Regions from separate parts of the Streptomyces sp. NPDC001507 genome, predicted to be linked through region 2. Evidence: predicted binding sites of a transcription regulator. Region 2 holds the regulator's gene; the other holds the start of a gene.

Region 1 (4,322 bases), on a different contig from region 2:
CGCCGGCGAGCTTGCGCAGCGCGCTCTCGTCGAGGGTCACCTCGTCCTCGGCGAGCCCCGCCCGCTCCAGCTGGCGCGGGAGCAGGTGGTCACGGGCGATGACGACCTTCTCGTCCTCGGTGTAGCCGTCGAGGCGGACCAGCTCCATACGGTCGAGCAGGGCCTCCGGGATGGCCTCCAGGACGTTGGCGGTGGCGAGGAAGACGACGTCGGACAGGTCGAGCTCGACCTCCAGGTAGTGGTCGCGGAAGGTGTGGTTCTGCGCCGGGTCGAGGACTTCGAGCAGGGCCGCGGCCGGGTCGCCGCGGAAGTCGGAGCCCACCTTGTCGATCTCGTCGAGCAGGACGACCGGGTTCATCGAACCGGCCTCCTTGATGGCCCGGACGATCCGGCCGGGCAGCGCACCGACGTACGTACGGCGGTGGCCGCGGATCTCGGCCTCGTCCCGGACGCCGCCGAGGGCGACCCGGACGAACTTGCGGCCCATCGCATGGGCGACCGACTCACCGAGCGAGGTCTTGCCGACACCGGGCGGGCCGACGAGCGCCAGCACGGCACCGCCGCGACGACCGCCGATGACCCCGAGTCCGCGGTCGCTGCGGCGCTTGCGCACCGCCAGGTACTCGGTGATCCGCTCCTTCACGTCCTCCAGGCCCGCGTGCTCGGCGTCCAGGATCGCCTTGGCGCCCTGGATGTCGTACGCGTCCTCGGTCCGCTCGTTCCACGGCAGTTCGAGGACGGTGTCCAGCCAGGTGCGGATCCACGAGCCCTCGGGCGACTGGTCGCTGGACCGCTCCAGCTTGTCGACCTCCTTGAGGGCGGCCTCGCGGACCTTCTCCGGCAGGTCGGCGGCCTCCACGCGGGCGCGGTAGTCGTCGGACTCCTCGCCGTCCTTGGCGGCGTCGCCGTTCAGCTCGCGCAGCTCCTTGCGGACCGCCTCCAGCTGGCGGCGGAGCAGGAACTCGCGCTGCTGCTTGTCGACGCCCTCCTGGACGTCCTTGGCGATGGTCTCCGCCACGTCCTGCTCGGCGAGGTGGTCGCGCAGGTGCTGGGTGGCCAGCTTCAGGCGGGCGACCGCGTCCACGGTCTCCAGCAGCTCGATCTTCTGCTCGGTGGTCAGGAAGGGCGAGTAACCGGAGTTGTCGGCGAGCTGGGAGACGTCGTCGATGGCCTGCACCCGGTCCACGACCTGCCAGGCGCCGCGCTTGCGCAGCCAGGCGGTGGCGAGGGCCTTGTACTCCTTGACCAGTTCGGTGACATGACCGGGCACCGGGTCCGGGACGTTCTCGTCGACGCGGGTGCCCTCGACCCACAGGGCGGCACCCGGGCCGGTGGTACCGGCGCCGATGCGCACCCGGTAACGGCCGCGGATCAGCGCGCCCGGGTCGCCGTCGGCCAGGCGGCCGACCTGCTCCACAGTGCCGAGCACACCGGTGCCCGGGTAGGTCCCGTCCACCCGCGGCACCAGCAGCACCCTGGGCTTGCCCGGCTCGGTGCGGGCGGCGGCCTGCGCGGCCTCCACGGCGGCGCGTACATCAGGGTCCTTCAGGTCCAGCGGGACCACCATCCCGGGCAGCACGACCTCGCCGTCGAGAGGCAGCACAGGGAGGGTGAGTGATGCGGACGTCGAAGCCATGATCTCCCCTTCGGCAGTCAACTTGAGCTATGCCGACTCAATGTTTAGGAGCCCAGAAATGTTCCCATGCATATGTTCGCTCTGAGCGATCGAGTGCCGACCTGGCCGAACACGGTCCCGCGCCCGTGAAAACAGTTGCTCCGCGCGGGCTCATTCCCCGTACGGTCGGCCGGTGACCGACACCGACCTCGACGCGGCCCTGCTCGCCGCCTACGACGCCCAGATGCGCGCCGTCCAGCCCGTCCCCGCGCCCGGCATCACCTACGAGCACGACGGTCCCGTCCTGCGGGTGGTGGGCCAGCACCGCGGCTTCGTGACCGGGCCGCGCGACTGGGGCGGGGTGCGCGGCCCCGAACTGGACGCGCTGATCGCCCGGCAGCGGGACTTCTTCGCGGCGCGCGGCGAGGCCGTGGAGTGGAAGACGCGCGGGCACGACGACCCGGCGGATCTCCCCGACCGGCTGCGCGCGGCGGGCTTCGTGCCCAGGCCGCGGGAGACGGTCGTGACCGCCCTGGTCGAGGAGCTGGCCGTGGCCGCGCCCGCCCTGCCGCCGGGCGTCACCCTGCGCCGGGTCACCGCCGACGCGGACCTGGACCGGATCGCCGCGCTGGAGACCGCGGTGTGGGGCGAGGACATGTCGTGGCTCGCCGGCTACCTGAGGGGCCGGCTCACGGTCGCCCCCGACGAGAACGAGGTGTTCGTGGCCGAGGCCGCCGGGGAGGTCGTCTCGGCCGCCTGGGTGGCCTTCCGCCCCGGCACGGACTTCGCCATGCTGCTGGGCGGCTCCACCCTGGCCGAGTGGCGCGGCAAGGGCATCTACCGCGCACTGGTCGCCCTGCGAGCGACCCGAGCGGCAGCCAGGAACGCCCCCTACCTCCTCGTGGAGGCCTCGTCCGACAGCGCCCCGATCCTCCAACGGCTGGGCTTCAGGACCCTCACCACAACGACCCCGTACGTCTGGACCCCGGCCCGCTGAAGCGCCCCGTAAGGGGCGCGGGGAACTGCGCGACCAGCCACAACGCACCGGCACCCGACTTCCCGACCGCCCCTCCCCGACGTTGAACCCCCAGCCAACTCAAGCGCCCCGCAAGGGGCGCGGGGAACTGCGCGACCAGCCACGACGCACCGGCACCCGGCTTCCTGACGGCCTGCCACAACGGCGCAGCCCCCGCCGGTCCGGCACCGCCGAACAACGACGTCGGGGCTGAGCGCCGTTGCGGCGGAAAGAGATTGCGGCACCGCCCCACCACCGCCACACAACTCACAGGAAAAGACCCGAAACTGCCGCCGGACGGGCAGGACAAGGCAGTACACAACGCGGCTCGGGGGACACATGGACGAGAAGGAGCCGGCGGCCAAGCACCACGGCACGGCGTGCCGTGGTGACCGGCGCCGCCGTCGTCGCGGCGCGGCTGAGCGCTTAGGGGGCCATGGGGACGGCGCCGGCCAGGGCCAGGGCCTGGACCCGCTCCCGCCGCCAGCGCCGGACCAACGGCCAGAGCCCGGTGCCGATGCCCAGCGAGATCAGGTGCCCCCAGTTGGTCATCGGGTCCTGGAAGGCGATGAGGTCGGTGACGAGGCTGTAGCCGACCAGGGCGAGCAGCGGCCAGCGCACCCAGGGGGCGAGGAGGCCGGAGAGCGCGCCGATGCTGGCGGCCACGCCGAAGCTGATGCCGTAGTCGAGGCGGTGCAGCGAGGTGTCGGGAAGGTGGCCGGCCAGGACCGCGAGGCCGACCGGGACCTCGGTCGCGAGGGTGGCGAGGACATGGCCGGCCAGGAAGACGAAAATCGCGCGGGCACCGCCTATCCGCCGCTCCAGTGCGGTCAGGACGAGCACGAAGGCAAACGCGTACGGCGACAGCAGCCCGCCCGCGATCCACAGCGCGCTGGCCAGCAGGACGAAGACCGGGGTGCGCAGCAGGTGGGCGACGTCGGTGCTGGAGTCCTGGTAGACCGCGTACAGCAGACCGGGGCTTGCCCAGCTCGCGAAGAGCGAGGTGAGGGCCAGGACCGCCGTGTAGGCGAAGGTGACGGGGGTGCCGGTGGGGCTGGGGAGGAGCCGCCAGGGCAGCACGCGCCACTGGTGCGCGGGGAGGGCGGTGCGCGGGAGCCCCGGGGCCGGCGCCGCGGCCGGGCCCCGCTGGCGGGGCACGCCGTCGAGGAGTGCGGCGACGTCCCCGGCAGGAAGGGGCTCGGGCGTGGGCGTCGATGCGACCCTCGCGGTCCGTTCCACGGTGAGGCGCTCCTTCCGTTTCACCCCACCTTTCGTGGTCCCACGAACCGCTGTCTATGACCGAGGCCACCCACGGAACGATTCAAAGGATTTTCTGAAGAACCAAGAGGGGTCAGGAGGAACCATACGAGCCGCTTCCCGTCATCCGCGGGCGCGAAGCGCCGGGCGGCCCCTCGAACGGGTGACACCCGGGCGGCTGCCCGGCACCCGTAATTCGGGTGGCCGCAAAGCCCTGTTGGGGCAGGATGGCCGCCATGACGACCTCGGCCTCCGCACCCGACAGCCGCCCGGTGGTCCTGGACCGGCGCGACGGACCGTACGGCGAGGTGGTGCTGCGCCGGCACGGCGGACACCTGCAGATCATCGCCAACGGCTGCTTCCTGATGGACACCTCCGACGGACGCTCGGAACGGTTGCTGGTGGACGCCGCGTTCCGGGCGCTGGACGGACGGA
Region 2 (4,322 bases):
AGCTACGCGCCGGACGTCACCGAGACGACCTGCGTGGCCATCCTGCAGCCCGGGTATCGCATCGGCGAGCGCACCATCCGCCCCGCGCGGGTGGCGGTCGCCGAACCGCAGCCGGGGGCGACGCCGGCGAAGGCCGAGGGGACCGAAGAGGCCCCCGCGGCCGACGAGAAGGACAACGGCCCTGAGGAGGGCTGAAGTCGTAGGTAACACGTGGAAGGAGGGGCGTCGGGGATGAGCACCAAGGACTTCATCGAGAAGGACTACTACAAGGTCCTCGGCGTCCCCAAGGACGCCACCGAGGCCGAGATCAAGAAGGCGTACCGGAAGCTCGCCCGCGAGTTCCACCCGGACGCCAACAAGGGCAACGCCAGGGCCGAGGAGCGCTTCAAGGAGATCTCCGAGGCGAACGACATACTCGGCGACCCCAAGAAGCGCAAGGAGTACGACGAGGCCCGCGCCCTCTTCGGCAACGGCGGGTTCCGCCCGGGGCCGGGCGCGGGCGGCGGCAACTTCAACTTCGACCTGGGCGACCTCTTCGGAGGTGGCGCCCAGGGCGGGGGCGGCTTCGGCGGCGGCGGCTTCAGTGACGTCCTGGGGGGCCTGTTCAACCGGGGCGGCGGCACGGCCGGCCGTACCCAGCCGCGGCGCGGCCAGGACATCGAGTCCGAGGTCACGCTGAGCTTCACGGAGGCCATCGAGGGCGCCACGGTCCCGCTGCGGATGTCCTCGCAGGCCCCCTGCAAGGCCTGTTCGGGCACCGGCGACGCGAACGGCACGCCCAGGGTGTGCCCGACCTGCGTCGGCACCGGCCAGGTGGCGCGGGGCTCCGGCGGCGGCTTCTCGCTGACCGACCCCTGCCCGGACTGCAAGGGCCGCGGCCTGATCGCGGAGAACCCCTGCCCCGACTGCAAGGGCAGCGGGCGCGCCAAGTCGTCCCGGACCATGCAGGTCCGCATCCCGGCCGGGGTGACCGACGGCCAGCGCATCCGGCTGCGCGGCAAGGGCGCACCGGGCGAACGCGGCGGCCCCGCGGGCGACTTGTACGTCATGGTGCACGTGGACACCCACCCGGTGTTCGGCCGCAAGGACGACAACCTCACGGTGACCGTCCCGGTGACCTTCACCGAGGCGGCGCTCGGCGGCGAGGTCAGGGTGCCCACCCTGGGCGGACCGCCGGTCACGCTGAAGCTGCCCCCGGGCACGCCCAACGGCCGCACCATGCGCGCCCGTGGCAAGGGCGCGGTCCGCAAGGACGGAACCCGCGGCGACCTCCTGGTCACCGTCGAGGTGAGTGTCCCGAAGGACCTGTCGGGGAATGCTCGTGACGCACTGGAGGCGTATCGCGAGGCGACCGCGGGCGAGGACCCGCGCGCCCAGTTGTTCGAGGCTGCGAAGGGAGCATGACGAGATGGACGGCCGTCGACGGAACCCGTATGAACTGACCGAGGAGACCCCGGTCTACGTCATCTCGGTGGCGGCCCAGCTCTCCGGACTGCACCCGCAGACGCTGCGCCAGTACGACCGCCTCGGCCTGGTCTCCCCCGACCGCACGGCCGGGCGCGGCCGACGCTACTCGGCCCGCGACATCGAACTGCTCCGCCAGGTGCAGACGCTGTCCCAGGACGAGGGCATCAACCTGGCCGGCATCAAGCGCATCATCGAACTGGAGAACCAGGTCATGGCGCTCCAGCAGCGCGTCGCCGAACTCCAGTCGGCGGTCGACGGCGCGGCGGCCGCCATGCAGCAGCGCGAGGCCGCCGTCCACGCCTCCTACCGCCGCGACCTGGTCCCGTACCAGGAGGTCCAGCAGACCAGCGCGCTGGTGGTGTGGCGGCCGAAGAAGGCCAAGGACTAGCGGTACCCGTGCGAAAGGGGCCCGGAGGTCACGACCTCCGGGCCCCTTTCGTCATCTGGTCAGTAGTCCCAGATGCCGTAGGCCGCCGAGGTGACCGACGCCTCGGCGCCCGAGGCGTCCAGGCGGACGACGCGGTAGTAGTAGAGCCCCAGCTCGTCCCCGGACACGGTCGTGTCCATGCAGTAGGCGGCGGTGCCCGCGGGGCCCTCGGCCAGGGTGCCCCAGGCGGCCGCGGCCGGGTCCCAGCGCTCCACCCGGTAGGCGGTGAACCGGGAGCAGTCGCCGAGGCCGGAGCTCTCCGAGCAGCCGACGTACAGATCCGGGTGACGGTCCGCACGGACACCGGCCGTGGTCCAGCCGGGCGGCCGGGTGTCCGGCAGGGCGACCTGGACGGCCGTGGTGTGGAAGAAGTCGGGGCCCTCGTTCTCGTACAGGTGGAAACCGTCGGCTGCGGCCACGCGGTAGACGTGGGTGGCGCCGTCCGGGACGGTCGGGCAGACGATCCCGGTCGTTGCGGAGTTCGAGGTCCAGCAGTTCTTCTTCCAGACCGTCTCGCCGGTGTCCGGGTCGGTCGTGCCCTGCCATACGTAGTACTCGGTGACGTCGTCGTCGGCGGGCGGTGTCCACGTCAGGCGGACGCCCAGCGGGACGGCTTCGGCCGTCAGGTTCTCCACCGGGGCCGGGCGCACGGTGTCCGGCATGGTCGCCGTGGCCGCCGGACCGGGCGGCGACTCGTGGCCGTACGGGTCGATCGTCACGACCGTGTAGTCGTAGGCCGTCTCGGACGCGCCGGAGACGTCCCAGCAGGAGCCGTTGATCTGCCGGTCCCCGGCGTACGCCGGAGCGTCGTCGCCGGTCCAGGTCCAGTACGTCTCGGGATCCGTCAGCGGCAGGTCCTGCGCGTTGTTCGGCTTGCACCCGGCCACCGTGCTGCTGACGCCGGTCGCCCTGTCGGTGCGGATCACCCGGTAGGTGAGCAACGGCCGGTCCTCGCCGAAGGTCCACGGGTCCGCGCTGCTCCACCAGACCATCACTCCCTCGTCGAACCGGCTCGCGCGGGTCTCGAACGCGGGGACGGCCTCCGCACGGTCCGCCATCGCCAGCGTGACCTCCACGGGGGCGGCCGCGTTGCCCGCCGCGTCCACCGAGCGCACCGCGTACCGGTAGCTGTCGGCGACAGCGAGCCGCTGGCCCGGGACGACGTCGGTGTCCACGGTGGTGCGGCCCGCGGTGCCGGTGCCGGGGAGCGCGTCGCCGTAGCCGCCGGTCGCCGGGTCGTACTGCAGGACCTGGTACGAGGCGGCGCCGTCGACGGGTGCCCACACCAGGTGCGGCACGCCCGAACGGTACTCGACGCGGACGTCGGTGACGGCCGCCGGAGGCGTCAGGTCGCTGGTGGTGAACGTGGCGGCGGCCGAGTACGCGGACCAGTTCCCGGCGGTGTCGCGGGCCCGGCCCCGGTAGGTGACCTTGCTGCCGTCGGCCGGCCGGCCGGTGTCGCAGATCGCGCTCTTGGTGCCGGTGTAGACGGTGGCCCAGGCGCCCGTGACGGGGTTCCTCCTCTGCATCTCGTACAGGACGATGTCCGCCGCGTTCTGCGCGGTCGTGACGAGTTCGGGGGCCGCGTACGGCTTGCCGGCCGGGCACCCGTCCATCTCGACGAACGGCGCGGCCGGCGGGGTCCTGTCAGGGGTCGTGACGCCCTGGTCGGCGCTTCCGGCGGACTCGTGGCCCGCCTTGTCGTAGGCGCGGACCTCGTAGTAGTACGTGGCGCCGGTCTTCGGCGGGACGTCGGAGTACGCGGCGGCGGTGGTGGTCGCCAGCGGCCTGCTGCCGAACGGCGTTCCCTTCAGGCGCCGGTAGACCCGGTACCCCGCGAGGTCCATCTCCTTGTTCCGGGCCCAGCCGAGCCGGGCCCTGCCGGACGTCGCGTCGTACGACACCGATGCCCCGCCGGGGGCGAGCGGCCGGACCCTGTCCACCGAGGCCGAGGTGCGGGGGGTGTACGTGAACCTGACCCTGGCGGCGCCGGTCCAGTTGACGTAGTCGACCCGCAGGGTGTGCCTGCCGGACGGGACGGTCACGTTGACGGTCCTGCTCACCGTCCTGGTGGTGTTCTTCCACAGGTCGAGCCTGCGGCTGCCGTCGAGGTAGACGCGGATGCCGTCGAGGCCGGAGGCGGCGAGGGCGAAGGGGCCGCCGGAGCCGAAGTCGCGGGTGACGGTCCAGCGGACGCCGAAGTCGTCCTTCGGGAGGCCGGACGCCGGGGCGCCGCTCCAGCTCTCGTCGACCGCGGAGTCGCAGGCGGTCTTCTCCGGGGTGCCCTTGAACGCGGTGTTCGCGAACAACTGCCGCTTGAAGACGGGGGAGGAGCAGGCCGTGGCCGCCGAGGCGGTGCCGACGGCGCCGCCGAGCAGCGTGCCGGCGGTGGCGAACACCACGGCGGCGGCCGCGGCGCTTCTGGCTG

Evidence for each region. The regulator HspR, encoded in region 2, represses chaperone genes until heat shock. The targets are predictions, from matches to a motif close to TTGAGNNNNNNNNNCTCAA.
Region 1: the regulator HspR is predicted to act here: its motif matches at 1,659-1,677, upstream of lon (endopeptidase La).

The regions. Positions count from the first base shown of each region.
Region 1 covers NZ_JBIAVV010000005.1:455,727-460,048, reverse strand. The annotation lists gene lon (endopeptidase La) at 1-1,636, opposite strand, end outside; gene ACFY0K_RS19305 (GNAT family N-acetyltransferase) at 1,860-2,612, shown strand; gene ACFY0K_RS19300 (rhomboid-like protein) at 3,057-3,869, opposite strand; gene ACFY0K_RS19295 (spermidine synthase) at 4,124-4,322, shown strand, end outside.
Region 2 covers NZ_JBIAVV010000011.1:142,708-147,029, forward strand. The annotation lists gene grpE (nucleotide exchange factor GrpE) at 1-195, shown strand, start outside; gene dnaJ (molecular chaperone DnaJ) at 232-1,404, shown strand; gene ACFY0K_RS32755 (heat shock protein transcriptional repressor HspR) at 1,409-1,855, shown strand; gene ACFY0K_RS32760 (PA14 domain-containing protein) at 1,915-4,322, opposite strand, start outside.